Regions from separate parts of the Vibrio navarrensis genome, predicted to be linked through region 4. Evidence: predicted binding sites of a transcription regulator. Region 4 holds the regulator's gene; each other region holds the start of a gene.

Region 1 (7,866 bases), 980 kb from region 4:
GGCGGTGGATTTTCGCCAAATCGACTACACCAAACCAACCGCGATTATTCTCGGCAGCGAAAAAATCGGCGTGTCCGAGCAAGCCAAAGCGCTCGCCGATCAAGATATCATCATCCCGATGGTTGGTATGGTGCAATCGCTCAACGTATCGGTGGCGTGCGCAGTGATCCTGTATGAAGCGCAGCGCCAACGCGAAGCCGCTGGAATGTATCAGCGCGAGACCAGTAGCATCGATGCACAGACGATCAACCGCATCCTATTTGAACGCGGCCATCCGGTGCTGGCGAAAGTCGCCAAGCGCAAAGGGCTCGCGTATCCAGCACTTGATGATACAGGCCAAATCGTCGCTGATGAGCAGTGGTGGGCCGAGATGCAAAGAAGGTAGGTGTTATCTAGTTTTCTAGTTTGCTAGATTCCTAGTTTCCTAGTTTCCTAGTTTCTAAAACATATTTTCCCTGTACAAAAACACAGCCAGATGGTTAACATAACGCTATGTTTATCATTTCCTTGAGGCCGTTATGTCTGCGCAACTGTTATCTGCCATCCCGCTAACCTCACTCAGTGGCGTGGGTGCGAAAGTGGCGGAAAAACTGGAGAAAGTCGGTTTGCGCACGGTGCAGGATCTGCTGTTTCACCTGCCGCTGCGCTATGAAGATCGCACCCGTATTTACCCGATCGTCAAACTGCACGCCGGGCTGTGGGCCGCGGTACAAGGCAAAGTGATGCAGGTCGACACCCTGTTTGGCAAACGCAAAATGCTCACGGTGAAAATCAGCGATGGCAACGGCACCATCACCCTGCGATTTTTTAACTTCACCGCGGCGATGAAAAACAACTTTAGTGACGGTAAGTTAGTACACGCTTATGGCGAGATAAAGCGCGGCAATATGGGGCTGGAAATTGTCCATCCTGATTACAAATTTTTCGCCCCCGCGCAAAAGCCCGATGTGGAACAAAGCCTCACGCCCGTTTACCCCACTACCGATGGCTTAAGGCAAATCACCTTACGCAATTTAACCGAGCAAGCGCTGGCGCTGCTCGACAAAAGCGCGGTCAGCGAACTGCTGCCACCCGGTCTGTACGATCAGCAATTGACGCTCAGCCAAGCGCTGCACATCATCCATCGCCCGCCGCCATCCATCGACTTAGAGCAGTTTGACCAAGGGAAACATCCGGCGCAAATTCGCCTCATTATGGAAGAGCTACTGGCACAAAATCTCTCGATGCTGGCGGTGCGTAGTAAAGGGCAACAAGATGTCGCTCTGCCGCTCGCCCCAGTCGACAACCTCAAAAACCAGTTATTAGCGCAACTGCCTTTTTCACCGACTAAGGCACAAGCGCGGGTGGTGCGCGAAATTGAGGTGGACTTAGAGAAAAACCACCCGATGATGCGCTTAGTGCAAGGCGATGTCGGCTCCGGCAAAACCTTAGTTGCCGCGCTCGCCGCTGTGCGCGCGATCGAGCACGGCTACCAAGTCGCGCTGATGGCGCCGACCGAACTGCTCGCCGAGCAGCACGCCATCAACTTTGCCAACTGGTTTGCTGCTATGGGGATCCAAGTTGGCTGGCTGGCGGGCAAGCTCAAAGGCAAAGCCCGTGAGAGCGAGTTGGCGCGCATTGCCAGCGGTGAAGCGCAGATGGTGGTCGGCACGCACGCATTGTTCCAAGAACAGGTGGCGTTTCATCACCTTGCCTTAGTTATCATCGACGAGCAGCACCGCTTTGGTGTTCACCAGCGTTTGGAGCTGCGCGAAAAAGGCGCTAAGCAAGGAGCATATCCGCACCAGTTGATCATGACCGCGACCCCGATTCCGCGCACGCTCGCCATGACGGCTTACGCCGATTTGGAAACCTCGGTGATCGACGAGCTGCCGCCCGGACGCACGCCGATCCAAACCGTGGCGATTCCTGATACCAAGCGCGACGACATCGTTGAACGCATTCGCCATGCCTGTCTCCAGGAAGGCAAACAGGCGTATTGGGTTTGTACTTTAATTGATGAATCGGAAGTGCTGGAAGCGCAAGCGGCGGCCGATACCGCCGAAGAGCTGCAACGAAAACTGCCCGAAGTGAAAATCGGCTTGGTGCATGGACGGATGAAACCAGCCGACAAGCAAGCGGTGATGAACGCTTTTAAAAACAATGAGCTGAACCTGCTGGTCGCCACCACGGTCATTGAAGTTGGCGTGGACGTGCCAAACGCCAGCCTGATGATCATTGAAAACCCCGAACGCCTTGGCTTGGCGCAGCTACATCAGCTGCGCGGACGCGTTGGTCGAGGCTCGGTCGCCAGCCACTGCGTGTTGCTGTATCACGCGCCGCTGTCCAAAACCGCGCAAAAACGCCTTGGCGTACTGCGCGAAAGCAACGATGGCTTTGTCATTGCCCAGCGCGACTTGGAAATTCGCGGCCCCGGTGAGCTGCTTGGCACCAAGCAAACCGGCATCGCCGAGTTTAAAATTGCCGATCTGGTGCGCGATCAACGGCTTATCCCAGAGGTGCAACGCGCCGCCCGCTTTATTCATCAGCAATATCCGCAAAATGCCGCCGCGATCATCGAGCGCTGGCTGGGTGAGCGCGACGTTTACGCCAAAGCCTAATCGTGCTTTGGCGTGCCTGCGTATTTGCCCAACCACCGAGGCAAACGATTGCTTTTTAAAATGATCGCCCTATAATGCCGCTCAAAATTTGTGATCTCACACACCTCCAAACCGAACTGATTTCTGAGTAACAGCAATCACAGAGCACGTGATCAGTTCCACTTAGCCTCCCATTCAGCGAGCGCTAAGCTTTTGATAAAATTAGGAAGCAAGATGACAACGCCACACAACACGCGTAAACACGATTTAGTTTATCAACTCAATGACCGTCCACCACTGCCACAAACTCTGTTCGCCGCCTTGCAACATTTGCTGGCGATGTTCGTTGCCGTGATCACGCCGTCGCTGATTATTTGTCAGGCCCTTGGCGTCTCTGCCGAGCAGACTAACACCATCATCAGCATGTCGCTGTTTGCCTCTGGCCTCTCCTCTTTTATTCAAATCCGCACCTTTGGCCCAATTGGCTCGGGCTTACTCTCGGTACAAGGCACCAGCTTTAACTTCCTTGGCCCAATCATCGCTGCGGGCCTCTCTTTGAAAGCAGGCGGGGCGAACGTGGAAACCATGATGGCGGCGATTTTTGGCACCATTTTAGTCGCCTCCTTTGCGGAAATTTTGCTATCACGCGTGTTGGAATACGCACGCCGCGTGATCACGCCATTGGTTTCGGGCATTGTGGTGACTCTGATTGGTTTAACTCTGATCCAAGTCGGTTTGGTGTCGATGGGCGGCGGCTATGCAGCGCTGAGCGATGGCACTTTTGGTAGCCTAGACAAACTGGCGCTGGCCGGCACCGTGCTTGGTTTGATTGTGCTGCTTAACCGCGCGAAAAACCCTTACATCCGCGTTGCATCGATCGTGATCGCGATGTTTGTCGGCTATCTGATGGCCTACGTTATGGGCATGGTCAACACCCATCAACAGGCAGAAACCGACCTGATTGCCCTGCCCATTCCGATGCAGTTTGGCCTGAGTTTCGACTGGTCACTGTTCATTCCTCTGGTGCTGATTTTCTTTATCACGGCACTGGAAGCGATCGGCGACATCACCGCCACCTCGGAAGTTTCTGGTGAGCCAGTCAAAGGCCCAGTGTACATGAAGCGCATCAAAGGCGGCGTACTGGCCGATGGCCTTAACTCGGCGCTGGCGGCGGTGTTTAACAGCTTCCCCAACTCGACGTTTAGCCAAAACAACGGCGTGATCTTGCTGACGGGCGTAGCCAGCCGTTATGTGGGTTATTTTATTGCCGGCATGTTGGTGCTGCTGGGGCTGTTTCCGGGCGTAGCCAGCTTTGTGCAGTTGATCCCTGAACCGGTTCTCGGCGGCGCGACCATTGTGATGTTCGGCACCATTGCCGCGGCTGGGGTGCGCATCATCTCTCGCGTCGACCTTGATCGCCGCGCAATCCTGATCATGGCGCTGTCGTTCTCGATGGGCTTGGGCATCGCGCAGAAACCGGAAATCCTGCAATTTATGCCGGACTTCATTAAGAGTATTTTCTCCTCAGGCGTCGCGGCTGGCGGTATCACTGCGATTGTGCTCAATCTGCTGCTACCAGAGAAATTGCGCGACGACGAAGAGAGCGAGCAAGCACAAAGCGCGACCCAAGCGCAGTAACCAAATCACCGTAAAAAACAGGGTTGCCATTGGCAACCCTGTTTTGTGGTTAATTAGCTAATTCGCTTAACGCGTCGGGAAACTGATTTGCACTTTCAGCCCGCCTTCGCTGCGGTTATTGACCACCACCGAGCCGTGGTGCTGGCTGACAATGCGCTTGACAATCGCCAGTCCAAGCCCCGTCCCCTCGCTGCCGCGCGCCGTATCGCCGCGAGTAAAGGGTTGAAACAACTTCGCCACTTGCGATTTGTCGATCCCCGGGCCGTTATCTTCCACACAGATCCACACCAGCTTGTTGTCGGCGGTCATGCCGGTGCTGACTTTCACCCAGCCGTTGCCGTAGCGCAGCGCGTTGACCACCAAGTTGCTGATCGCACGCTTAATCGCAATCGGATTGCCAAACGCATCACGCACCGTCGGCTGAAAAGCGGTTTCGATCGCCACTTCGTAGCCCCCTTCGGCGCTGGCGACATCGCCGGCGATGGTGTTGATGTCGACTTGGGTGAAAGATTGCGCGTTGACCGGTTTTAGATAGTCCATAAACTGACTGATGATCTCATTGCACTCTTCGGTGTCGCTGATGATCCCTTCGGCGAGATAACTCTCTTCTGGCGACATCATCTCCGTCGCGAGTCGAATACGCGTTAGTGGCGTGCGCAAATCGTGGCTGATGCCCGCCATCAACAGCGCGCGGTCCGCTTCCAACTCTTGAATACCACGAGACATCTGGTTGAAAGCCCGTGTCACCGCGCGAATTTCCGTTGCGCCTTTCTCCGGCAGTGGCGGCGGAATTTCCCCACGACCCACCTCTTTGGCGGCTTTTTCCAGCGCAATCAAAGGGCGGTTTTGCAAACGAATAAACAGCCAGCCACCCGCGACAATCAGCAGCGCCACAATCAAGCTGTTGCGAAACAGCGGCGCAAAATCTTCCTCTTGCAGCTCCGAGAGCGGAATGCGGATCAGCGACCCGGGCATGGCTTCGATTTTCATCCACAAAATATAACTTTCACTGCCCAGCAAGAGACGCACTTCGGTTGCCGAACCGAGTTCTTGACTCATCTCTTCACTCATCAGCTCAATCGACATCGCATGGTCAAACTCTTTCGCCTGTTCGCTATCTTCTCTGTGCACCGTCACGCCAAGCTGCTCAAGCACTTGACGGCGCAGCGGCTCGTTGGCGTGCAGATCGCCGCTGTCATCCAGCACTAAGTTGAGCTCGTGGGCGAGAATTTTGTTGAACTGCTGCAAACTGGGCAACAAAGCGTAGTTAAACACCGCGTAATAGGAGAAAACTTGGCTGGCCAGCAGCAAAGTGACAAAGATGAGGATCGATTGAGTAAAGGAACTGCGAATTCGCATGACAAGCCTCGGCAAATGAAACGTCAATAAACGACAATCCCTGGGCAAAGCCAGGGACTGTGGAGTGAATTATGTCGCGCTTTAGGCCTGTTTGCCATCAGGGACAAACACATAACCCAAGCCCCACACGGTTTGAATGTAACGCGGTTTGCTTGGGTCTTCTTCTAACATGCGGCGTAAACGGGAGATTTGTACGTCGATGGAACGCTCCATCGCGGAATACTCACGGCCACGCGCCATGTTCATCAGTTTATCGCGCGACATCGGCTCACGCGCATTGGTCACCAGCGATTTCAGCACGGCAAACTCACCGGAAGTGAGCGGCATTGGCTCATCGCCACGAAACATCTCTCGCGTGCCAAGGTTTAAGCGAAACTCACCAAATTCGACGATTTTCTCTTCCGAGCTGGGTGCGCCCGGCAGTTCGATGATTTGGCGACGCAGCACCGCTTTGATGCGAGCCAAGAGCTCACGTGGGTTAAACGGTTTCGGTAGATAGTCATCCGCGCCCACTTCGAGGCCGACAATACGGTCTACTTCGTCGCCTTTGGCGGTCAGCATTAAAATAGGCAGCATGTTGTTGGCATTACGCAGACGACGGCAAATCGACAAGCCATCTTCGCCCGGCAGCATGAGATCCAGCACCATCAGGTGGAAGTTTTCGCGCGTCAGTAGGCGATCCATCTGCTCTCCGTTGGCGACACTACGCACTTGGAAACCTTGCTCAGAAAGGTAACGCTCTAAGAGCGCCCGTAAGCGAGCATCGTCATCGACCACCAAAATCTTATAATTTTCTTGCATCTGTCTGTCCACCTATCTGCAAAATCGCCACCCAATTCGGCCGAGTAAAATGTAACACCAATCATAGTTTGATGGCGCAAAGAATTGTTAATCTTTATTACTTTTTTAGCTTATGCGCCCTGAGGTTGCAACGCTCCTCATCACGAATGGTTGAGATAAAACAAACCCGCACAAGGCGGGTTTGATATCTCCACTAAGATAGCGTTAGTTACATGGTCCCACTAACTGCCAAGGACCACCTTGATCGGGTCTATCGTTGTTGGTCCACCATTTTGCTTGGTAGATGTTTCCTTGATAAACCGCTTGATCGCCGCCAACATACACTTGTCCTGCAACCCAGTTGACAGGACATGCACTACCTGGTTCAAAACTCACCACCAATGTTTGATTCGCGGCTAAAGATGGGAATGTAAAGCTGCTCGCCACAGGTTGATTCACACCGTTAACTATGATGCTGCTGACCTTATAGCCTGAGTCAGCAACGAAGTTCACTGTAAAGTCAGCGCCACCTCGTGCTGAGATGACACCACCTGCATCTGGCGCTGGCGAAATCACCCCACCCATTCCATTCACTGACGCTGTGATTTGGTAGACAACCGGAATATCTGTTGTCACTTCATTGAAGCTTCCGGTGAAGCCAGCAAAATTGCTTGCCGTCAGTGCTGACAACTGAGTGTTCTTGAGCACTAAGCTTTTCTTGTTGCCTTGGGCGAACGGATCTAACAGGGTTAGTACTGTATCACTCCCTACCTGAGTCAGTTTAACCGCATTGAACGGAATCGCTTCGTTACTTGCTGTTGTGATCACCGTTTTCGCGGGGTAGAAGTTGTTCACCACCATCTGAACATTCCATCCCCAGCTTACGCTGTTGAGTGGAACAATATAACCAAGACGATCGTACCCACCTGTCACGTTAACAAACATCTCTGGATTGATGTCCGCTAGCGTTAAACCAACCAACTCATAGGATGCGTAGATGCCGCCATCTTCCGCTTGCGGTCCTATCACCACTGACGTTGCGGTTTCGTACGCTTTCAAATGTTTAAAACCAATACCAGCAGAGCCTTCAATCTTGTCGACCAGAGGGTCAAAACCAGTGACCACTTTTTTGCCTGAATTCCATGCCAGTCTGTAGATATCCGATTTTGCAATCACCGCAGCTGGATTCGCTTGAACCTCAGCGGCATTCACGCCTGAAAGCAGCACAGTTTGCCCTGAGAACTGCAGTTCAGTGCCGCCTGCGACTGATGCGACAACCAAGCCAGCCAGAGGGTCTGTTGCCTGCCATCCTCGCAGGATGATTTTGTCTTCACCGACGGTAAAATCAGAAATTGTGGTGTTGCTGCCCAGTTGCTCATTGAGCAGCACTTGGTCAACACCCCCACCCGTAATCACGATATCGTTGCCCAAGCCCGCAGACAGCACTTCATTGTATTGCGAACCTTCAATCACATCGTTTGCTGGGGTGTCAAAAATGGTGTTAAAGCCG
Region 2 (7,866 bases), 1.0 Mb from region 4:
ACCAAGCGCTGTGCCAGAACCCCAAGCAAAGAGGATGAGATAAGGAAAGGCTCAATCCCCATATCACGCAGACGGGTAATCGCGCCAACCGCCGTGTTGGTGTGCAATGTCGACATCACTAAGTGGCCGGTTAACGACGCTTGCACCGCAATTTGCGCGGTTTCCAAGTCACGAATTTCCCCGACCATCACCACATCTGGGTCTTGACGCAAAATCGCGCGCAAGCCGCGAGCAAAAGTCATGTCAACTTTCGGGTTAACCTGTGTCTGGCCGATACCGTCGATATCAAACTCGATCGGATCTTCGACGGTGAGGATATTGCGCTCGTTACTGTTAAGCTCCTGCAACCCTGCGTACAAGGTGGTCGATTTACCCGACCCCGTTGGTCCCGTGACCAGAATAATCCCGTGCGGACGAGCGATCAGGTGACGGAAGTTATCGTGGTTGGCTGGCGTCATACCAAGGCTGTGCAAATCCAAGCGGGTGGCGTTTTTGTCCAGCAGACGCATTACCACACGCTCACCGTGCGATGAAGGCATCGTCGAAACCCGCACGTCCACCGCGCGGCCACCAATACGCAAAGAGATTCGGCCATCTTGCGGTACGCGTTTTTCCGCAATGTCCAGCTTCGCCATTACTTTGACCCGCGACACCAGCAGCGGCGCAAGTTTACGGTTAGGAGCAAGCACGTCACGTAATACCCCATCGACACGGAAACGAATCGAGAGCGATTTTTCAAACGTTTCGATATGAATATCTGACGCACCCTCTTTAATCGCTTCACCGAGCATGGCGTTGATCAATTTGATGATTGGCGCATCGTCCTCCGACTCAAGGAGATCTTCCCCTTGCGGTAACTCTTCCGCCAGCGAGAAGAAATCGTCATCTGAGCCGATGTCTTCCATCAGTTGTCGCGCTTCCGACGAGTCGCGCTGATAGGCTAGGGTGAGTTTTTTCTCAAATTCTTCCGCGCTTAGCGCCTGCGGAATAAACGTCTGCTTCAACACTCGACGCACTTCAATCAGCGCTGAGGCATTGAGCGGTTCAACATAGTAGAGCATCATCGGACGCTCTGGATGAACCACCTCAAGGACCACCTTAAAACGGTTAGCGAAGCTAAAAGGCAAGCGGCGAAACACCGCTGCCGTGTCCAGCATGTCTACCATCAGTTGCTTTCCATTTGTTCGATAAAGGCCTGAATTTCCACAGGATGGCGCTTATCTTCACCATATTTTGGCAGAACTGGGATGTTGCCATCGCCCATGAGCTTCAAACCTTGATCGGCTTTGTATAGCTGCTCAGCACGAATGTAGTTGTATTTACGCTGGGTGATGCCATCGGCGGTCATACCATCGCGAATAATGGTCGGCTTGATAAACACCATCAGGTTCTTTTTCTCAACCTGAGTACTGGTCGATTTAAACAAGTGCCCCAAAATCGGAATGTCGCCGAGCAACGGCACTTTCGATTCGCTTTCCAACGCGCGCTCGTCAATCAAACCGCCGAGCACCAACATCTGCCCGTCTTGAACAATGACGGAGGTATTTAGCTGACGTTTGGCAAAGCGCACGTCGACCGCACCATTCGCACCAAGCACGTTCGACACTTCCTGCTCAATATTCAGTTGTACCGAGTCACCTTCGTTGATTTGCGGCACCACTTTCAGCTTAATACCGACCTCTTTACGCTCTACCGTCTGGAATGGATTGTCGTTGTTCGAGCTGGCCGATGAACCGGTTAAGACCGGCACTTCTTCACCAACGATAAACGACGCTTCGCCGTTGTCCATCACGGTAATGCTAGGCGACGAAAGAATGTTTGAGTTGGAGTTACTGGCCACGGCGCTGATTAAGGCAGTCCAGTCACCCATCACCAAGCTCATCGCAGCACCATTTACGCCTGATAAGGCAGAGGCTAGGGTGGAGTAATCACCGGACTCTTTCACTTCATAAGGAACACGATTGCCGTTGGAGTCGTTATAGTATTCCGTTCTTGTTTGCTCTTTGGCTTCTTCAAGGCCAATCATCACCTTGCCAATTTGCGCACCACTGTTGCCATACTGAATTACGGCGCCACTTTCCAGTGAGCCCCACTGTACGCCAAGGTTGATGCCATCGCCTTCAGCCATTTCAACAATTAAGGCTTCGATCAACACTTGCGCACGACGAATATCCAATTGAGAAATCACTTCTTGCAGCGCAATCATGATATCGGGCGGCGCAGTCAGCACCAGCGAGTTGGTGCCTTGGTGAGCCGCAATCACCACATCGTTACGTTGCGAACCCGCCGTTTTCTGACCTGAGCTCTTCTCCGCTTGCAGATTATCGGACACGCCTTTGAGCACATCGACCAAGTCTTCTGCTTTGGCGTATTTGAGATACACCACGCGGTTGTTACCTTTGGTTGCCATCTCGACATCCAACTTCTCAATCAGGTTTTTCAGGCGCTCACGCACTTTCGGGTCGCCAGAGATCAAGATGGCGTTGGTGCGTTCATCTGCCACTAATTTAGGCAGTAAATTGGCTGGGGTATTTTTGGCGTCTTGAGATTTGTTCAGTGCATCGACTATGCGCACCATTTCCGAGGCAGACGCGTTTTTCAGTTCAATCACTTCCACTTCGGTATCACCAGCCTGGTCGACACGTTTGATGATTTCCGCAAGGCGATTCACCACCGCCGCACGGCCAGTGATCAAAATGATATTGGCTGGGTCGTAGTGCACCACGTTACCCGCGCCGGCGTTGTCGATCAATTGGCGCAGCAATGGAGAGAGTTCACGTACCGATACATTGCGCACCGCAACGACGCGAGTGATGACGTTGTCGCCTTTCACGGTATCGTCACCCACCACCGGAATAGCAGACGTTTTTGAGTCTTTCGATTTAACGACTTTCAGTACGCCGTTTTCCATTTCCACCACAGCATAACCGTACACTTCCAACACATTGAGAAAGAAGCTGTAGTATTGCTCTTCATTCAGTACATCATAGCTGCGGACATCAATTTTGCCGCGCACTGACGGATCAACAATGATGGTTTTCTCCAGATTGCGTCCGACGATCGTAATGAATTCCTGAATGTCCGTGCCTTTAAAGCTCGCACTGAATTCGCTTGCCCACGCCCCGGACGTACAGGCTAGCGTCCCTGCCAGCAACCATGCGCTTTTGCTAAACCAATGTTTCACGTATATCTCCCACCACTTACGCTCTAGCGCCTAAGTATTAAAATTGGATGTAAATGTCATGTTGCTGACCATCACGCTCAACCGTCAGGTTGAGCTCTGTCAGCTCTGAAATTGAATCGAAAATTTTGCCCATCGCCGCCGGATCGGTCAGATCGTTGCCATTCAGCTGCACGGCAATATCGCCATCTTGTAGACCTACCGACTGGAAAAGCTGCGGATTTTTACCCGGGCTAACGCGATAACCGATCACTTGTTCGTCTTTCTTCACTTGGGATAAACGAACATATTGGAAAATCTTCTGCGGATCCGCGGTGATCTCTTCACGAATCTGCGCTAACTGGTCGTCGGTATCGGGCGGGTTATTCTTCGCAATGGTCGACGGAGCAGGCGAAGTGCTATCACCGAGTTTCTTGTACTCTAGCCCTTCGAGCATCACGGTTTCATCACGCCCTTCGTTATCGATGATCACCCGATCCACCAACACGGCTTTTAACTTGGCACGAGTCCCTTCAATTTCTTCACCCAAACCGTACGTCGCTTGCTGGCCTCGGTTGGCGATGACCGCCAAACTGGCACTCGGATTGCTACTCGCGACCGCACCGACCAACACCAAATTGAGTCGAGTTTTCGGTGCATCTTGCACCACAGGTGCTTTTACGACTGGTTTGGCTTTGTTTTCGTTGTAAGCACCAAACAAATTCATCGCCTGAAGCCCTGCAAGAGAGAGGCCCTGTTTATTGTTGCTTTGCCCTCCGGCTATCACAGGGGCTTGCCAAGCGACAATCTCATTTTTCTGTGGCTGCGTGAGCCAGACAACCTGGCCTAAAGTCCAGCCTGTCATCGCAATCAAAATGCCAGCTAAGATCTTGCTTACATGGCGCTGAATCTCGCCGTTATTCGCAATGACGCGAGCCAGTAGCGGGCTGCTTCTCAATCCAGCACTTAGCTCTGATGGTTTCACTGAGTTGATTCCTTGTTTGTTACGATTCAATGATCGCTCTTGTTATAGGCAGTTTTCTTCTATGATCTCACTGCGCTCTCTATTGACATTAGCACCTAACTCAAAAAAAGCAGGTTCACTGCTATGTTTTTGACTGTAATGGAATTGTCTAGTCAACAAAGAGCGGAGAACTATATCACAGCATAATAGTGACACGCTTTTCAAATTCCGTTTTTGCCAACTCCCTTGAAATTTTCGCTGCATGTCACCATTGTAAGGGGCAATAAGCAGCAATCATTCACAGCACTGATTAGAGAGTAAGACTTCCTATGAGTTCCCAACTTGACGCCGTTCGCTTAGATAAATGGCTATGGGCTGCACGATTTTATAAGACCCGTTCCATTGCCCGCAACATGGTCGATGGAGGTAAAGTCCACTATAATGGTCAGCGCACAAAACCAAGCAAAATAGTTGAAATTGGTGCAACAATTAAGTTACGCCAAGGAAATGACGAGAAAGTGGTGGTGATTGAGCAGATCTCAGATCAGCGACGTGGCGCGCCAGAAGCACAAAACCTGTATCGCGAAACCGACGAAAGTGTGACGAAGCGCGAAACACTGGCACAGCAGCGTAAACTCAACGCTAACCCAAGCCCTGAACGACGCCCAGACAAGAAGCAGCGTCGTGACATCATCAAATTTAAACTGCAGTAACAACGCCGGAAAAACCGACGAGGAATCCCTAAATGGCAAGCAATGTTTTGAACCGCTACTTATTTGAAGACCTTTCAGTGCGTGGCGAGTTGGTACAATTGGATGAAGCGTACCAGCGTATTATTTCGAGCAAGGAATATCCGGCAGCCCTGCAAAAACTGTTAGGCGAGCTGTTGGTGTCAACCACTCTGCTCACCGCCACACTCAAGTTTGAAGGTTCTATCACCATTCAATTGCAAGGCGATGGTCCGGTTTCTTTGGCGGTCATCAATGGCGACAACGAACAAAAAGTTCGTGGTGTCGCTCGCTGGGAAGGTGAGATTGCCGACGACGCCAGCCTGCACGATATGATGGGGAAAGGCTACCTTGTCATCACCATTGAGCCGAAAAAAGGCGAACGCTATCAAGGTGTGGTTGGTCTCGACGGCGACAACCTCACTCAAGTGATCGAAGGCTATTTTGCCAACTCAGAGCAACTTAAAACCCGCTTGTGGATCCGCACTGGCGAGCATCAAGGTCAAGCACACGCCGCAGGTATGCTGATTCAAGTCGTGCCAGATGGCACCGGCTCTGCCGATGACTTTGAGCACCTAGAACAGTTAACAAACACAGTGAAGAATGAAGAGTTATTCACGTTAGAAGCCAACGAGCTGCTGTATCGCTTGTACAACCAAGAACAAGTCCGCCTGTTTGAACCTCAGCCTGTTGAGTTCCATTGCGGCTGTTCTCGTGAGCGCAGCGGTGCCGCGATTGTCACCATCGATAAAACCGAAATTTATGACATTTTGGCCACCGAAGGATCCGTTTCTTTACATTGTGATTACTGCGGCACGACTTACTCGTTTGACGAGCCGCAAGTGGCTGAGCTCTACACCAACGCCACTTCTGAGCGTAAAACGCTGCATTAATTTCCTTGGATTATCAAGCACGTAATTTACCCGTCAAAAGGCCAGCGCAAGCTGGCCTTTTTGTGATCAAAGCCTAGTAAATCAATACTTTCCCGTAATTTAACAACCCCTTATTTTTTGTTAATTAATAATCCTTTAACGCTGGCGCAATGGTTTGCGTGCACGATAAACTATCTCGGCCAATATGTGACGGGACACCTAAAACCGCAGGAAAATTAAGGATAATTTTTGAACTATATCCCTGTTTTCTCCCCCACCCGTTGTTAGCATGGTGAGCAGAAAAATTAAAAGATTCTTACAAAATCCCTACAAAATCCTATAAGGAGCACCTATGACCGTTATGGAACATACTAAGGCTGCAACAATTGATTTAACCAAACATGGACTGCGCAACGTAAAAGAGGTTCTACGTAACCCAAGTTACGAAGTGCTGTTTGCAGAAGAGACACGTCCGGATCTCGAAGGCTACGAAAAAGGCGCAGTCACCGAGCTTGGCGCGGTCGCTGTCGATACTGGCGTTTTCACTGGCCGCTCACCAAAAGATAAATACATAGTGAAAGACGCAACGACGGAAGAAAACATGTGGTGGACATCCAGTGCAGTTCCGAACGACAACAAACCAATCACTCAGGAAGTGTGGAACGACATTAAAGAACTGGTGACCAACCAGCTGTCTGGCAAGCGTGTGTTCGTGATTGATGGTTACTGTGGTGCTAACCCTGACACGCGCTTAAGCATTCGCGTGATCACCGAAGTCGCTTGGCAGGCGCATTTTGTGAAGAACATGTTTATCCGCCCTTCCGAAGAAGAGTTGGCGACCTTTGAGCCGGACTTCGTGGTGATGAACGCCGCGAAATGCACCAACCAGAAGTGGCAAGAGCATGGTCTGAACTCGGAAAACTTTACTGTGTTTAACCTAACCGAGCGCACCCAACTGATTGGCGGTACTTGGTACGGCGGCGAAATGAAGAAAGGCATGTTCGCCATGATGAACTACTTCCTGCCGTTGAAAGGTGTCGCATCCATGCACTGTAGTGCCAACATGGGCAAAGATGGCGATGTCGCGATCTTCTTCGGCCTATCTGGTACAGGTAAAACGACCCTATCCACCGATCCAAAACGTGCGTTGATCGGCGACGACGAACACGGCTGGGATGATGACGGCGTATTTAACTTCGAAGGTGGCTGCTACGCGAAAACCATCAAACTGTCGAAAGAAGCAGAGCCAGACATCTACAACGCCATCCGTCGCGATGCGCTGCTAGAAAACGTCACAGTACGTAACGACGGTTCAATCGATTTTGACGACGGCTCGAAAACCGAGAATACGCGCGTTTCTTACCCGATTTACCACATTGATAACATCGTCAAACCCGTTTCTAAAGGTGGCCATGCTAACAAAGTGATCTTCCTGTCTGCTGATGCCTTTGGAGTATTGCCTCCCGTGTCTAAACTGACACCAGAGCAAACCAAGTACCACTTCCTCTCTGGTTTCACCGCCAAACTGGCGGGCACTGAGCGTGGTATTACCGAGCCAACGCCAACCTTCTCTGCCTGTTTTGGCGCTGCGTTCCTAACGCTACACCCAACCAAGTATGCAGAAGTCCTGGTCAAACGCATGGAAGAAGCGGGTGCAGAAGCGTACCTAGTGAACACCGGCTGGAATGGCAGTGGCAAACGTATCTCCATTCAAGATACGCGCGGCATTATTGATGCCATCCTTGACGGCTCGATTGAAGAAGCGCCAACCAAGCACGTGCCCATCTTCAATCTTGAAGTACCAACATCGCTTCCTGGCGTCGATCCAACCATCCTTGACCCACGCGATACCTATGTCGACCCACTGCAGTGGGAAAGCAAAGCCAAAGATCTGGCACAGCGCTTTATCAATAACTTTGCTAAATACACCGACAACGCCGAAGGTCAATCCCTCGTTTCAGCTGGTCCTCAGCTTGACTAAGTGATCGGATAACAAAAAGCATGCTCAAGCCCCTCATTCGAGGGGCTTTTTAGTTGAATCACGCGCCGATTTAAGACAAGCTTATGCAACACATGCAAGGAAGCAGCGAGAGTTTGTTCAATTAGGATGAAGAAAATAATCATAACCATCACTGTCTTGCT
Region 3 (7,866 bases), 1.4 Mb from region 4:
TTTGGCCTCATGCTGCGAAGTGCTGAAGGAAAAAGGAGTGTTTAACATGCTGATGAGCGATGGGGAATATGTGATGACCTATTGCACCAATCATCTGTACTGGATCACGCGTCGCGCCCCGTTTGGCAAAGCGGCTTTGCTGGATGAGGACGTGGAGATCAACTTTCAAGAAGAGACCACTCCTAACGATGTCGTTTCGGTGATTGCCACCCAGCCATTGACGTGCAATGAAGCATGGCAACGGATGAAGCCCAGTGAATATGGTCTGTTTCACTTTGGTGAACGGATTATCACCAATGCGCCACAACTTAAGGATGTGCCGTTTGCTGCGCCAAAGCCCAGTTGCCAAGCGCCGACAGAGCCACTGGAATAATCAAGATAAAAAGGTTGCACAAAGCAACCTTTTTTCTTGCTAATGAATCACTTGCACTATTCGTCTGCTGCGTAACCCGATGCGCCAAGCTGCACGCTATCGAGATAGGCCGTCCCATCTTGCATGATCAAGCGTTCGTCAGCCAGCCATTTGACTACCAAAGGGTAAATGTTATGTTCCTGAGTTTGCACGCGTGCGGCGAGCGTCGCGGCATCGTCATCAGAAAACACCGGAACTTTGGCTTGTAAAATGACGGGGCCGCCATCGAGTTCTTCTGTCACAAAGTGCACGCTGGCTCCGTGTTCACACTCACCCGCGTCAATGGCGCGTTGGTGAGTGTGTAATCCGGGGTATTTCGGTAATAACGACGGATGAATATTGATCATTTTGCCTACATAGTGGCGCACAAACTCGCCACTAAGAATTCGCATGTAGCCGGCAAGGACGATGATATCTGGCTGATAAGTGTCGATTTTCTCCATCAACACTTGGTCGAAATCCGCTCGATTAGCAAAAGGTGTCGGATCAACAAAATGGGTCGCCACATCAAATTGCCGCGCGCGTTCAAGGCCGTAAGCCTCTGCTTTGTTAGAAAACACCGCGCGAACTTGGGCGTTAGTGATGGAAGATTGGCAGGCTTCAAGGATCGCCTGAAGGTTGCTACCGCTACCGGAGATAAGTACCACGATATTTTTCATCTGGGTGTCAATGTCCTGGTGAGTCTGTTTATTGCGCTAAAGAGTGGCAGAATACCTAACTCTTTCAGGGTTTTTAGTGGCGTAAATAGCAGAATGAGGACATAAGTCCTCATTCTGTTTGTTTGTCGTTGACTGAAGGATCAGTGAATCTCGACCTGTTCTTCGCCGCTCTCCGCTTTCGCGATCGCGCCGATAACCCAAGCGTTTTCGCCTTCCTCTTGCAGCAGTTTCACTGCGGCTTCTGCTTGCGCTTGTGGTAGAGCGATAATCAGGCCAACGCCACAGTTGAAGGTGCGGTACATTTCATGCGTGTCTACGTTGCCTTTCTCTTGCAGCCATTGGAAGATCACGGGCCATTGCCAGCTCTTGCCATCAATCACCGCTTTGGTACCTTCAGGCAATACGCGCGGAATGTTTTCCCAGAAACCACCGCCAGTGATGTGTGAAATCGCATGAATGTCGTGTTCAGCAATCAGTTTTAGACCTGACTTAATATAGATCTTGGTGGGTTCTAGTAGGTGCTCGCCAATGGTACGTCCAGCCAACTCCTCATTCTTGTCTGCGCCAGACACTTCAAGAATTTTGCGGATAAGAGAGTAGCCGTTTGAGTGTGGGCCGCTTGAACCGACGGCAATCAGTGCATCGCCAACCGCCACTTTGCTGCCATCAATGATCTCTTCTTTTTCGACCACGCCAACGCAGAAACCGGCGACATCATAGTCTTCGCCTTCATACATTCCCGGCATTTCCGCGGTTTCACCACCGATCAAAGCGCAGCCAGCCTGTACGCAACCATCCGCAATGCCAGAAACCACCGCAGCGGCGGTATCAACATCCAGCTTACCTGTCGCGTAGTAATCAAGGAAAAACAAGGGTTCAGCACCTTGCACAATCAGATCGTTGACGCACATCGCTACTAAGTCGATGCCGATGGTGTCGTGTTTGTTCATATCCAGAGCGAGACGCAGTTTGGTTCCTACACCGTCGGTGCCCGACACCAAAACTGGCTGCTTGTATTTAGTTGGCAGTTCGCACAGTGCGCCGAATCCGCCAAGGCCGCCCATGACTTCAGGACGACGTGTGCGCTTAACCGCACCTTTAATACGTTCGACTAGGGCGTTGCCTGCATCGATGTCTACACCAGCATCTTTATAGCTCAGAGAAGAGTTATTACCACTCACGGGGAAGTCCTCGTTTTAAGTTGGATATGAAAACGGCGCTATTCTACCAGTGCTCGAATATAAAGAGCAAACGTTTGCGCGAGTTTTTTTCTTGCGCTTTGTGACGAGAAATTCGTGACGAAATCGTTTATAATCGGCCAGTTTGTTTAAAATTTATCTATATTGCCGGAGATAGACATGAAAGTTGTTGAAGTAAAACATCCTCTTGTAAAACATAAGATTGGTTTGATGAGAGAAGGTGATATCAGCACTAAGCGTTTTCGCGAATTGGCAACGGAAGTTGGCAGTCTTTTAACCTACGAAGCCACTTCCGATTTTGAAACGGAAAAAGTGACTATTGAAGGTTGGAATGGCCCAGTTGCTGTCGATCAAATCAAGGGTAAAAAAGTCACGGTTGTGCCAATTTTACGTGCGGGTTTGGGAATGATGGATGGCGTTTTGGAGCACATGCCAAGCGCACGTATCAGTGTTGTGGGTATCTACCGCGATGAAGAGACACTTGAGCCAATCCCCTATTTCAACAAGCTTGCTTCTAACATGGAAGAGCGTATCGCGTTGGTGGTCGATCCTATGTTGGCGACTGGCGGCTCGATGATCGCAACCATCGACCTTTTGAAAGAGAAAGGGTGTCAGCAAATTAAAGTGCTGGTTCTTGTCGCGGCTCCTGAAGGGATCGCCGCGCTGGAAAAAGCGCATCCAGATGTTGAACTGTATTGTGCGGCAATCGACGAAAAACTGAATGACAAAGGCTACATTGTCCCAGGTCTGGGTGATGCGGGTGACAAAATCTTTGGTACCAAGTAAGCCAAAGTAAAACTCGATTGCAAATAAAAACGCCTGGCAGCAATGTCAGGCGTTTTTATTATCTGAGATGAAAGAAAAGCTTAGCCTTTCACTTCGACCTCTTCTTCCATTTGTGCGTTATCCACCACGTGATTCTCGCCCAGGTCTTGTGGCAGGATCAGGTTGAGTGCGATGGCGACGATGCCGCAGAGGCTAACACCTTGTAGGCTGAACTCACCAATACCAAAGGCCATGCCTCCAATACCGAACACCAGTGTGACGGCAACAATCACTAGGTTGCGTGATTTGTGCAGGTCAACGTGGTTTTTGATCAGCGTATTGAGACCGACAGTCGCAATTGAGCCAAACAGCAAGATCATAATGCCGCCCATCACCGGCACTGGAATGGTCAGCAGGAGCGCACCGAGTTTACCAACCAGAGCGAGAACGATGGCGGTGATTGCAGCCCAAGTCATGATGACCGGATTGAACGCTTTGGTCAGCATAACGGCGCCAGTCACTTCACTGTAGGTGGTATTTGGCGGCGCACCGACCATAGAAGCGGCGATGGTCGCAATTCCATCACCGGCAATCGTGCGGTGTAGACCGGGTTTTTTCAGATAATTTTTGCCTGTCACGTTGGAAATCGCCAACATATCGCCGACATGTTCTACGGCGGGAGCGATAGCCACTGGGATCATGAACAGAATCGCGTTGATATTGAACTCTGGCGCTGTGAAGTTTGGCATAGCGAGCCACGCCGCTTGAGCGACGGGAGTGAAATCAACCACGCCAAAACCTAGGCTGACCGCGTAGCCTGCGGCGATGCCACCACAAATAGGCAGAAGTTTCAGGAAGCCTTTGGCAAACACGCTCATGGCGATGGTCACCAGCAGAGAAATGGAAGAGATCCACAGCGCGGCATTGCCATCGACCAGTTGTACTGCACCATCGCCGGTTTTACCGAGTGCCATATTAACGGCAACAGGCGCTAGGCCGAGACCGATAACAATGATCACCGGACCCACCACCACAGGTGGCAGCAGTTTGTGAATGAACGCCACGCCACGAATCTTGATGAAAGCGCCAAGAATGATGTAAACAAACCCTGCTGCCATGAGGCCACCCATGGTTGCCCCGATACCCCAGGTTTGGATACCGAACATGATGGGAGCGATAAAAGCGAAAGAAGAGGCAAGGAAAATAGGCACGCTTTGGCGGGTGATCAGTTGGAATAGTAATGTGCCGACACCAGCACCAAACAGAGCTACGTTTGGGTCAAGTCCGGTCAGCAAAGGCACAAGCACCAAGGCACCAAAGGCGACAAACAACATTTGCGCGCCCTGTATCGCGTTTTTCATAAAGGTTCCCTATTAACAAATATGCAGATAAATTCGCGGGATTTTATCACTTTGCAAACGATTGCTAACTAGTTTTGATCAATTTTTTCCAATAATGGTGCTGTTTGCTGAGATCTTATGCAACCGTGTGGCGATTTTTCATTAAACAAAGAAATAGAGCCAATCTCTGCGGTTTTCTTGCTCATGGTTTGATAGTTGCTTATCATCTTACTTCCCACGCAGTAAGTTAGGAAAAGTATGCGCTATTTAGCTTTATTGATGATCGGCTGGTTGGCTTTGCCGGTCTACGCGTTGACCCAGGTTGATATTTATCGTGCTGAAGTGGCTATTGATGCTGAAAAAAGCAATGGTGAAGAGCTGGCTCGTCAGCAAGCGATGCAGCAAGTGATTGTTAGGGCGTCGGGTTCGGTCGATTCGGTAAACAACCCGGTGGTGAGCAAGGCGCTGCAAGCAAGCGCACGTTATATCTCCCAGCTTAGCTACGGCAAACTTGGTGAGCAGACGTCAGTGAAGCTGCTCTTTAATAGCGCGCAGATCCGAGCCTTACTGACTCAGGCGCAATTGCCTTTTTGGTCGGAAAATCGCAATAACTTGCTGGTTTGGTTGGTGGAAGAGCAAAATTATGACCGCGCGATCGTCTGGGAGCATTCCGGCGGCAGTGTCGTTGATGGGCTAAAGTCTGCGGCTCGCGAGCGCGGTTTACCACTCACGATGCCGATCGGTGATTTTGATGATATTACTGGCATTGCCATTTCAGATCTGTGGGGCGGCTTTGTGCAACCCATCAGTCGCGCCAGTCAACGCTATCCGGTTGATGGCGTGTTGGTGATTCGCGCGCAAGGCAATCAGTTACGCTGGAGCTTATACGATCAACCGCCAGAAGTGATGGAAACGGCAAACCAAGTGCCGATGACAGGTTCAGCAAACGGTGAGGATGCGAGTGCAACTCTCATCAATACCATTGCGGACTTCTATGCCAAACGTAGCGCTGTGCTGGTATCCGGTGAATCCTCGCAATCAGTTGTGGTGAAATTTCTCAATATCAATAATGCCATCGACTTCTTTAGTTTAGAGAAAGCGTTAACTGCGCTCAATTCTGTGGCAAGCCTCGACATTCTTAAAATCAAAGGTAATGAGCTGACTCTGCGTGTTCACTTGCTCGCCTCGCAAGCTGCATTTGAAAAAGAAGCGGAACAGTTGCCGCGTGTGGTGAAGTTTGACGACCCGCTATCGAGCCCGGTAGAGGAGGAGACATTGGATTCAGATCCGGCAGCCCTTTCTCCTGAAGAGGGTGCGGCTCCGTCAACGCAAATCCCCCTGCCAGCACAAGATATCAGCGTTACAGAAACTGTCGCTGAGCCTCTATCCAATGGCGATCCCTTGGTGTATGAGTGGCAAGGTCGCTCTTAGAATCCTAATGCGATATTTTGGAATAAAAAACGCCAACTTAGTTGGCGTTTTTGCATTTAAGTTAAGCAGTGAGAAAAATTACTGCTTACCCATTTTCTCGTTGCCAAACTTGGCTTTCTCTTCTTTTTCGATCTGCGACAGTTTTTGCAGTTTCAATCCCAGTTCTTGACCGCGCGTGCGTGCATACAGGATATTGCCCGCAAAGCCAAGGGCGGTGAGCAGCAGTTCAACCAAAGCCAGCCACCTTTCACCGCCATCCACATACAAGATGGTCAACGCATGCAGAAAGTAGAGCATTAACACAAAGTTAGCCCAAGCGTGCGTGTAAGGTTTCCCCGCAATAATACCGGGAAGCGGCAACAGTAAAGGAATACACCAAGCGATCGCTAACGCCGTGCTGCTCAAGTGTGGATGAGGAGAAAGAGCCAGTTGCCACAGGGCGACCCACGCCAGCAACGCCAAATTGCCAAACAGCGCCAAATAGCGAAAGCGACGCGTCTTGGCGCCCATAGAGAGTGAGGACATTTACGACTCCTTTTGCTTACTGGCGATCTGTGCCAGACGTTTTCCTAGTTGCTGTGCCAGTTGGCTCTCTTCTGTGGTCAAGGTGGCTTCGTGGCCGACACTGCTCGCACCGTAAGGTGTTCCGCCAGAGCGAGTTTGATGCAACAGTGGTTCAGAGTAGGGAATGCCCAAGATCAACATGCCGTGATGCAGAAGGGGTGTCATCATGCTCTGTAACGTGGTTTCCTGCCCACCGTGCATGGTGGAGGAAGAGGTAAACACGCAGGCAGGCTTGTCAATCAGATCGCCATTGAGCCATAAGCGGCTGGTTTGGTCCCAAAAATGTTTCAATGGTGCCGCCATGTTGCCAAACCACACCGGGCTACCCATCGCCAGTCCGTCACACTGTTTCAACTCGTCCAGAGTAACAACAGGATCGCTCGCCTGCTGTGAGCTCGCGGTCAGTTCAGCCACGGTGCGTAAAATCACTTCACATCCGTTCACGGAGCCGGCGCCACGGGCGATTTGTCGCGCCAACAGTTTGGTTTTACCGTGGCGGCTATAATAGAGAATGAGAATATGCGTACTCATTGGCAGTTATAGAATCTCCAGAACCGCTTCAGGTGGGCGGCCGATGCGCGCTTGACCATTTGCAACCACCACTGGGCGTTCGAAGAGCGTAGGGTGCTCGGCCATGGCGGCGAACAGTTGTTCATCACTGGCTTCGGCCAATTGCAGCTCTTTGTAGAGATCGTCTTTGGTGCGCATCATGTCTCGCACGGAATCGAGGCCAAGCTGTGCGAAAAGGGTTTGTAACTGCTTGATGTCCAAAGGCGTTTGCAGATATTTCACCACTTCGGGAGTTACCCCATTTTGCTCCAGTAATTCCAGCGTTTGGCGGCTCTTTGAGCAGCGAGGATTATGGTAGATAACGACTGACATGACATTCTCCATTTCATTATTGTAAGGCGAGGAAGCGATCGCGCTGCACCATCAGTTGATCAATGCGCGCATCATACCTCGCTTGTTCTAAGCTACCCAAAGTGGCCAGTTGGCTGGCTTGGGTGTAGTACTGAATTGCTTTGTTCCAGTTGGCTTGCAGCGCCAAGATCTCTGCTCGCGCCGCCAAATCTTCACCGCTATTACCTTGGCTGATGTTGGCGCGCGAAAGCAAATGCCATCCATTGGTATCGTCAGGATTATCATGGGTGTAGCGCTGAAGTAGACGGACAGCGTCGGCAGTTTTTTCCGCCTCAAGCAAAGCGTTGGCGTAGTTTATCGTCAGGACCGGGTTGTTGGGAATGCGTTCGAGCGCACTTTTAAGCATAGTTGCCGCTTTCAGCGCTTGTTTCTGCTCGATGTAGAGGTCTGCAAGCGCGTCCAAATAAAAGACGTTGTTGGGCTCGGCAGCGCTTAACTTAAGCAAAATCTCTTGCGCTTCTTTGAACTCCTTTTTGTCGAGATGAACCAAGGCTCTTCCATATTCAAAAGCGGTTTTGAGCGCAGGATCGGCCTTCTTTTCTGTGCGTGCAAACCAGTCCATTGCCGCGTCGGAA
Region 4 (7,866 bases):
GAGGAGCACAAAGAAAATGCAAGAGATCAAAGCCTTCAACGAAAAGCGTGCCGAAATTTACTGGTGGCTTTCAAGCCTTTTCGCCAAAGAGTTGAGCCAAGTGGAACTGGACAAATATCACAGCGCAGAGATTCGCTCATTTCTTTGTGGTTTAGCAGAAAATGACCGTTTGCGGGTTGAAGTGCAGCAACTGGTACAAACGTTGAATAAACTGCTTGAGCGTAAAGATGCTCAACTTGAACTGGCCGCAGACTTTTGCGATCTGTTTCTGAAAAGCGCAAAACATGGCGCTCTACCCTACGCTTCCGTTTACCTCGACCAATCAGGGTTACTCAACGCCGAACCAGCCAGAATGATGGAAAAGCTGATGACAGAGCACGGCGTGAGAGTGAGCGACACTCTCAATGAACCTGCGGATCATCTCGCTATTCAACTGGATTTTTTAGGCCATCTGATTATCCGTTCGAATGAGCTGGAGCAAGAGCGCCATATGGAAGCCGCCTTTGCCAAGCAGCAACAGTTCATTGAAGATATGCTGCTGTCTTGGCTGCCGCAATTTCACCAGCAGTGTCTTCAACACGACCAGTTTGACTTCTACACCAGCGTTGCAAAACTATTAATTGCATTTTGTAAACTGGACAGTGACTATTTACTTGGATAATAATTACAGGCCTATCAATAGAGCAATCACTCGACTGAAGATTAACCAATAAAGTGTGAACACGGATACAATATTCGCGTGCTGAGCTGGTTGCCTGCTGACGTATCTCGATATAAAATTGAGACCGCAAACGATAAAATATGAATTTAATGCAAACCGCTGAAAAACAGCGGTTTTTGTGTTTTTTTAGCTAAGCTGCTGCTTTTCTTGGGTCTCTCCATGTTCAAGACCGATTCGAAGAAAGGTAGCAAGAGCGTTACCCGGCTCAATGTTCCCCGCGGTAACCTTGGACAGGACAAAATTATGGCCACAATTAAAGATGTCGCACGTTTAGCCGGCGTATCAACCACGACAGTTTCACACGTGATCAATAAAACCCGCTTTGTTGCAGAAACAACGCAAGAAAAAGTGATGAAGGCGGTGGATGAACTCAATTACGCGCCTAGCGCCGTCGCACGCAGCTTGAAATGCAATACGACTCGTACTATTGGCATGCTCGTTACTCAGTCAACCAATCTCTTTTTCTCTGAAGTGATTGACGGCGTAGAAAGCTACTGCTACCGCCAAGGCTATACCTTGATTCTATGTAACACTGGTGGCATCTATGAAAAGCAGCGCGACTATATCCGCATGCTGGCTGAAAAACGCGTCGACGGTATCTTGGTGATGTGTTCAGATTTGACCGAAGAGCTGCGTGAAATGCTCGATAGACACGCCGATATTCCAAAAGTAATCATGGACTGGGGCCCGATTAGCTCGCAAGCCGACAAGATCATCGACAACTCAGAAGAAGGTGGCTATCTCGCAACCAAATATCTGATTGATAACGGTCACAGCAAAATTGCCTGCCTGAGCGGTCATTTCGAAAAAGCCGCGTGTCAGGAGCGAATTCTTGGTTTTAAACGCGCAATGGCAGAGGCAAACCTAGCGGTCAATCAAGATTGGATCTTAGAAGGTAACTTTGAATGTGATACAGCCGTATTGGTCGCTGATAAGATCGCCTCTTGGGACGATCGTCCAACGGCCATTTTCTGCTTTAACGACACCATGGCACTTGGCCTAATGAGCCGTTTGCAACAGCTCGGTATCCGTATTCCTGAAGACATGTCGGTGATCGGTTACGACAATATTGAACTGGCCGAGTACTTCTCTCCGCCGCTTACCACCATTCACCAACCAAAACGTCGTGTCGGTAAAAATGCATTTGAAATTCTACTTGAGCGCATTAAAGACAAAGAGCACGATAAACGCATTTTTGAGATGCATCCAGAAATCGTTATTCGCGACACAGTTAAAAAACTGAACTGACATTGTTAAAAAATAGACGCTATTCGGCGTCTATTTTTTTGTGTCAAAACAAAATCATTATTGTGACAAATAACAAGATATTTTCGTACACGAGTTTTGGCTCATTTTCCGCAAACTATTACCTGAACCAAGATCACACTTTTAATTCTAAAATGTGATGTTAGTCCAATAGAAATCGTATCCTTTAGCTGTCACGCACAGGGCAAACCATCTGAAAAGGTGGGACGCAAAGCCTCCGGCCTAAACCAAATGTTGTTTGGTAGGTAGCGGGGTTCCCGATGGCAAAAATGCATTACATTGAGTTGACTCTCTAATGACATCTTGTATGCATTGGTTTGCTAATCTCTCGGACCTGATTTATGGGTGGCGTAATTATAATTACACCGAGATAACACATCATGGATAAACCGATACTCAAAGATTCAATGAAGCTTTTTGAGCAACTTGGTGCGATAAAATCTCGCTCTATGTTTGGCGGATTCGGCCTTTTTGCAGATGAGACCATGTTTGCATTGGTCGTCAAAGATCAGCTTCATATTCGCGCGGATCAAAACACAACCTCATTGTTCGAAAAACAGGGCCTTAAGCCTTATGTTTACAAAAAACGTGGCTTCCCTGTTGTTACCAAATACTACGCGGTAACCGATTCCCTTTGGGATAACAAGACTGCACTGATGAGCGTCGCAAGACAAGCTTTGGACAGCGCCCGAAAAGAGAAAGAGCTTCAAGCCGTTGCCAAACCCGATCGTCTGAAAGATTTGCCAAATCTAAGGCTGGCGACTGAGCGCATGCTGAAAAAAGCAGGTATTGAAACGGTTGAGCAGTTGGAAATGCACGGTTCTGTTGGGGCTTATGAAGCGATCAAAAACACGCACAGTGGAAGTGTTAGCCTTGAGCTGTTGTGGGCGTTAGAAGGCGCTATCAATGGAACTCACTGGAGCGTCATCCCTCAAAAACGCCGAGATGAGTTAGTTAATAAGCTTTCCTCTTAAGCTTGAGTAAGTTTCTGAAAGCCACCTCTGCAACGAAGTGGCTTTTCTTTACTCCGCTTCCTCTTTACTCTGCTTAGTTTTTTTCGCCTTGCCTGAAATTTTTTTGTGCTTTTCCCTGTCTTAGATTAGAGAATTAAACTTGGAAAAATGCGATGAATAGAAAAATGCTTTTTGGCCTTATTTTAGTCAGTGTGATGGCTATTTTGGTCTACCATTTTGCTCCCTACCTCACTTTAGAAAATGCCAAAGCTCAACAGCAGCTCCTTAGCGACTATATCAGCCAACACTGGCTAACGGCCGCAATCAGTTACTTTGTCCTATACGTCGCTCTGACTGCTTTCTCCATCCCCGGCGCCACTGTCGTTACCTTACTCGGTGCTGCCTTGTTCGGGTTTTGGTTTAGTTTACTGCTCGTCTCTTTCGCGAGCACGGTAGGCGCTACATTAGCTTTTTTAAGCAGTCGATATTTGCTCAGAGAGTGGGTGCAAAAGAAATTTGCTGACAAGTTACAAGCCATTAATCAAGGTGTTGGGCGAGATGGATCTTTCTATCTTCTATCACTTCGACTTATCCCTGTGTTTCCTTTTTTTCTGATTAACCTTCTGATGGGGCTAAGTAAAATGACAGCCAGTCGCTTTTACTTAACCAGTCAAGTTGGCATGCTACCCGGCACCGTTGTCTATCTCAACGCGGGGACACAAATCGCCGAGATCGATTCACTCTCTGGGATCGTTTCGCCTGCCGTTTTGCTGTCGTTTCTATTACTCGGGCTTTTTCCTATCGTAGTGAAATGGTTGATGAACAAATATCGCCCTCAGTCTACTGTACAGAGTGAACGGTAAGTCATGCGTGTATTTACTGCCAATTCCCCTGTCGAGGCGCATATCGTCTGTCAACTGTTGCGAAATGAGAATATCAGGTGTGAAGTACACGGAGAGGGGCTATTCGGCTTGAAAGGCGAGCTACCCGCGACCAGCGAGAGTGACCCCTATATTTGGCTACATGAGCCTCAGCAATACCAGGCAGCACTGAAAATCGTGAGTGAGTACTTGCAGAAGCCCTGCGTTGCTACTCATTGGTACTGTTCAAACTGCGGTGAGGAAAATGAGGGCCAATTTGCTCTCTGCTGGTGTTGTGGCGAACATGACACCAGCAGTTAAACATAGATTAAATTTGAATTTGTCTGCGAATAAAATTGATTGAATAGCGATTAAACTCTTCTGGGCGTTCAACGTTGCAAACATGCCCACAATCTCGGATCTCCAACAGTTCACTCTGTTTATGAACCGCAACCATCTCTTTTACTGGTTTGATAAACATGTAATCTTTATCACCCATCAAATAGAGCGTTGGAATTGGCAGTTCTCTTTCTTTGAAGTAGCGCATCAGAGGGTTAACTTCCGCCGCCAGAATAAACCAACGCTTGAACTCCTTTTGACACAATTTCTTTGCTTCACGGATAAATAGGTGTCGGGATTCTTGCTGGTTCTTTTGCGGCATGACGATATAGGCGAACAGTTTATATAGCCACATGTAAGGGAGAATGTGCTTACCCACATTGCCAAGTGATACCAAAAACTGCGAGCGGGCATCTAAGCGAGTAATAGCGCCACCAAGTACCATCGATTTCACGCGTTCACTTGCCATCTCCGCAAGATTTCTAACAATAATGGTGCCAAGAGACATACCGACAAAATGGGCTGAGTGGATTTTAAGATGATCTAGCACCTGAAGAATATCGTGCGTCACCGCTTTAAACGTGTAGCGGCTGCTCATCAGCTCTTTAAACAACTGATTCGATTTTCCGTGTCCCCTTAAGTCCACCAATAGCAGATTGAAATGTTGCTTATACGCTTTGATCTGTTTAAACCATATTGAGGAGCTGCCTCCAGCGCCATGGACAAAAACCACCCACTCCTGACTGGTTGGATGTAAATAGGTTTTATGAAACAGTAACGTTTGAGGCATGGATTATACCGCTCATTCACTCTTAGCTAAATATAGGGCTGAAATCCTACCATAAAAAGACTCAATAGCGATTTGCGCTGGAATAAAAAAAGCAAAAGGCACGTAAAACCGTGCCTTTGACTCAATTTTTCGCTTTGTTAACCAATCCTGAGCGCCGCTTTGTACAGATTTAAATATTGCTGAGCAGCTTTGCTCCAGCAAAAGTCTTGCTGCATCGCTTGCACTTGTACTCGGCGGACTTCCGCTAGATTTTGCGCATAGAGAAGCAACGCGCGCTGCATACTGATCAACAGAGCTTGAGGGGTTGGATCTTGGAAAACAATTCCGGTTGCATCAGCAGGATTTGCGTCGTAATCATTCACACTGTCTTTCAACCCCCCCACACCACGAACGATTGGTAAGGTGCCATACGCCATGCTGTAGATCTGATTTAAACCACATGGTTCAAACTCAGAAGGCATTAGAAAGAAATCTGCAGCCGCTTCAACCAAGTGCGCAAGCTGGTTATCGTATGCTTCAACAAAGACAAGCTTATCAGCAAAACGCGCAGCTACATCTCTGAGTTCCATCGCCAGTAGTGGATCACCAGTACCGACAATCACTAATTGAGCTTCATGCTTTAAAAACTCACTCAGGATCGGCAGCAGATAGTGCACCCCTTTTTGATGCGTCAACCGACACACCATGCCAAACATCGCCACATCTTTGACGGGAAGCCCAACTTGTTGTTGCAGTGCCGCTTTACAGTCGCGTTTGCCTTGCTCCATGCTGTGCAAGGTCGCTTCATAGCGCGTCGGCAGAAAGGCGTCTGTCTGAGGATTCCAAGCCGAATAGTCACAGCCATTGAGGATACCCACCAAATCTGCTGCGCGATATTGAAACTCCCAAGCCATGCCATGGCTACCCAGTTCGGTTTTAAGCTCTTCTGCATAGGTAGGGCTGACCGCATTGATCTTATCTGCGGTCATCACTCCCGCTTTGAGCATCGTGATGTGAGTCGCACTTACCGCCACTTCAGGGACATATCGGCTATGGAACTCAGGTAAGCACTGAAGTTCTTGATAACTAAAAACACCTTTAAACACGGCGTTATGGATAGACAAGACGCTGCGTGTTTCGGCGAAAAACTCGTTGTTGGCGTAACGATATTTGAGCAGAAACGGGACTAAGCCAGTATGCCAGTCATTGGCGTGCACTATGTGTGGACGAAAACCGATCTTAGGCAACATGTCCAAACAGGCAGCACTGAAAAAGGCAAAGCGCTCGCCATTATCTGCATAAGACTGATTGTTTTCCGCATACATGGCTGGTCGATCAAAATACGCTGCACACGCAATCAGATAGACGGGGAGATCACCTAACATACGCATCTTAACTTGATAAGAGGTATGGGGCCAGAAATCCAACTGACTCTCCAACACGACTTCATCGTCAGAAAGACCATTTATCGCTGTATAGGCAGGAATAACCAGCCTCGCGTCTTGCTCAAGTTCAACCAAGGTTTCTGGCAGTGCCTTGGCGACATCCGCCAAGCCACCGCTCTTGATCAACCCTTCGGCCTCGGAAGCAACAAACAAAACAGACAAGTTGCTAGTAGCCAACACGAGCTCCTTTTGGAATCACCACAATACCCTCTTCCGACACGTGGAAGTGTTTCTTATCTTCTTGCAGATTCACCCCAATCTGCGTACCAGGCGCTACGTCAACCTCTTTATCCATGATAACGCGGCGTAGTACGCAACCTTCGCCGATTTTCACATCACCTAACAGGATACATTCACTAATGTCACATGCTGAAGCGATGTTGCTGCGAAAACCTAATACAGATTTTTCAATTCTCGAACCGCGCACATAGCTACCATTGCTGACTAGACTATCAATGATCTGCACACGGCCATTAGCAGAGTCGGTAAACGTCGCTGGTGGAAGTGGCGGGTGATAGGTGTGCATCGGCCATTTACGGTTATACAAAGAAAACGGCGCGTCATGTTTCAAAAGATCCATATGCGCTTGCCAGTAAGAGTCAATAGTGCCTACATCTCGCCAGTACACTTGTTCTTTTTCACCAGGAATACGGTTTAAGCTAAAGTCATAGACGAATACATCACCACGTGGGAACATTTTCGGAATAATGTCTTTACCAAAATCGTGCGATGACTCTTCATCATCGGCATCTTCAATCAGTTCAGAGAACAGCACTTTTGCTTCAAACACATAGTTCCCCATTGAAACCAATGCATGATCAGGATCACCAGGTATTGATTTCGGGTTCTGTGGTTTTTCTTGGAATCCAACCATACGACCGTCGGCATCCACTTCGATGACTCCGAATTGTGACGCTTCAGAAAGAGGCATGCGTAATGCCGAAACCGTTAACGAAGCTTTTTTCTCTTTGTGGTAATCAAGCATCTGCTTGATGTCCATTTTGTAGATGTGATCTGAACCAAAGATACACACTTGATCAGGCTCAGAAAGCTCCATAAAACGTAAGTTCTGGTAGATCGCGTCTGCCGTTCCTTCGTACCAACGTTTCCCTGTCCGCATTTGTGCAGGGATCGGGTCGATAAAACGATCCGTAATACCGTTGATATTCCACCCTTTCTTCAAATGATGGAAAAGAGATTGTGATTTAAATTGAGTCAGTACGTAGATACGCATCAGATCGGCGTTAACGAAGTTGTTTAACGCAAAATCGATAAGACGATAGCTACCGCCAAAAGGGACGGAAGGCTTACTTCTCGATTCCGTCAACGGACGTAATCTTGAGCCTTCACCGCCAGCAAGAATCATTCCCAAAACACCAGCCATTCGTTGTTCTCCATTTCGTTATAGTCTGGAAAGATGGCCCAGTTACTTAAATAGTCTATGGGGGGAGTAACTGAGCGTAATTATTTGTTTTAAATTTATTTTTCCTGAGCTTTATCATTCATTCTTATC

The links. Region 4 encodes PurR, which represses purine synthesis genes. Its sites were predicted from a motif close to TNANGNAAACGTTTNCNTNA; they were not measured.
Region 1: I3X05_RS00750 (uracil-xanthine permease family protein) is a predicted target of PurR. The motif match lies at 2,637-2,656, and genes of this name have one in related genera.
Region 2: pckA (phosphoenolpyruvate carboxykinase (ATP)) is a predicted target of PurR. The motif match lies at 5,888-5,907, and genes of this name have one in related genera.
Region 3: purM (phosphoribosylformylglycinamidine cyclo-ligase) is a predicted target of PurR. The motif match lies at 2,315-2,334, and genes of this name have one in related genera.

What each region holds. Positions count from the first base shown of each region.
Region 1 is NZ_CP065217.1:161,255-169,120, reverse strand. Features, by position in the region: gene trmH (tRNA (guanosine(18)-2'-O)-methyltransferase TrmH) at 1-385, shown strand, start outside; gene recG (ATP-dependent DNA helicase RecG) at 519-2,600, shown strand; gene I3X05_RS00750 (uracil-xanthine permease family protein) at 2,814-4,217, shown strand; gene envZ (two-component system sensor histidine kinase EnvZ) at 4,284-5,576, opposite strand; gene ompR (two-component system response regulator OmpR) at 5,658-6,377, opposite strand; gene I3X05_RS00735 (carbohydrate-binding protein) at 6,582-7,866, opposite strand, start outside.
Region 2 is NZ_CP065217.1:131,168-139,033, reverse strand. Features, by position in the region: gene gspE (type II secretion system ATPase GspE) at 1-1,166, opposite strand, end outside; gene gspD (type II secretion system secretin GspD) at 1,166-3,184, opposite strand; gene gspC (type II secretion system protein GspC) at 3,222-4,145, opposite strand; gene hslR (ribosome-associated heat shock protein Hsp15) at 4,454-4,837, shown strand; gene hslO (Hsp33 family molecular chaperone HslO) at 4,870-5,745, shown strand; gene pckA (phosphoenolpyruvate carboxykinase (ATP)) at 6,077-7,705, shown strand; gene I3X05_RS00590 (AsmA family protein) at 7,832-7,866, shown strand, end outside.
Region 3 is NZ_CP065217.1:2,567,855-2,575,720, reverse strand. Features, by position in the region: gene I3X05_RS12285 (class II glutamine amidotransferase) at 1-373, shown strand, start outside; gene purN (phosphoribosylglycinamide formyltransferase) at 430-1,071, opposite strand; gene purM (phosphoribosylformylglycinamidine cyclo-ligase) at 1,212-2,252, opposite strand; gene upp (uracil phosphoribosyltransferase) at 2,430-3,056, shown strand; gene I3X05_RS12265 (uracil-xanthine permease family protein) at 3,137-4,396, opposite strand; gene I3X05_RS12260 (DUF2066 domain-containing protein) at 4,634-5,806, shown strand; gene I3X05_RS12255 (DUF2069 domain-containing protein) at 5,885-6,331, opposite strand; gene wrbA (NAD(P)H:quinone oxidoreductase) at 6,332-6,901, opposite strand; gene arsC (arsenate reductase (glutaredoxin)) at 6,908-7,252, opposite strand; gene I3X05_RS12240 (tetratricopeptide repeat protein) at 7,269-7,866, opposite strand, start outside.
Region 4 is NZ_CP065217.1:1,139,422-1,147,287, reverse strand. Features, by position in the region: gene torD (molecular chaperone TorD) at 17-661, shown strand; gene purR (HTH-type transcriptional repressor PurR) at 965-1,969, shown strand; cyclic di-GMP riboswitch class I at 2,161-2,249, shown strand; gene I3X05_RS05170 (TfoX/Sxy family DNA transformation protein) at 2,368-2,961, shown strand; gene I3X05_RS05165 (TVP38/TMEM64 family protein) at 3,114-3,803, shown strand; gene I3X05_RS05160 (DUF2007 domain-containing protein) at 3,807-4,121, shown strand; gene I3X05_RS05155 (alpha/beta fold hydrolase) at 4,129-4,929, opposite strand; gene glgA (glycogen synthase GlgA) at 5,067-6,530, opposite strand; gene glgC (glucose-1-phosphate adenylyltransferase) at 6,520-7,737, opposite strand.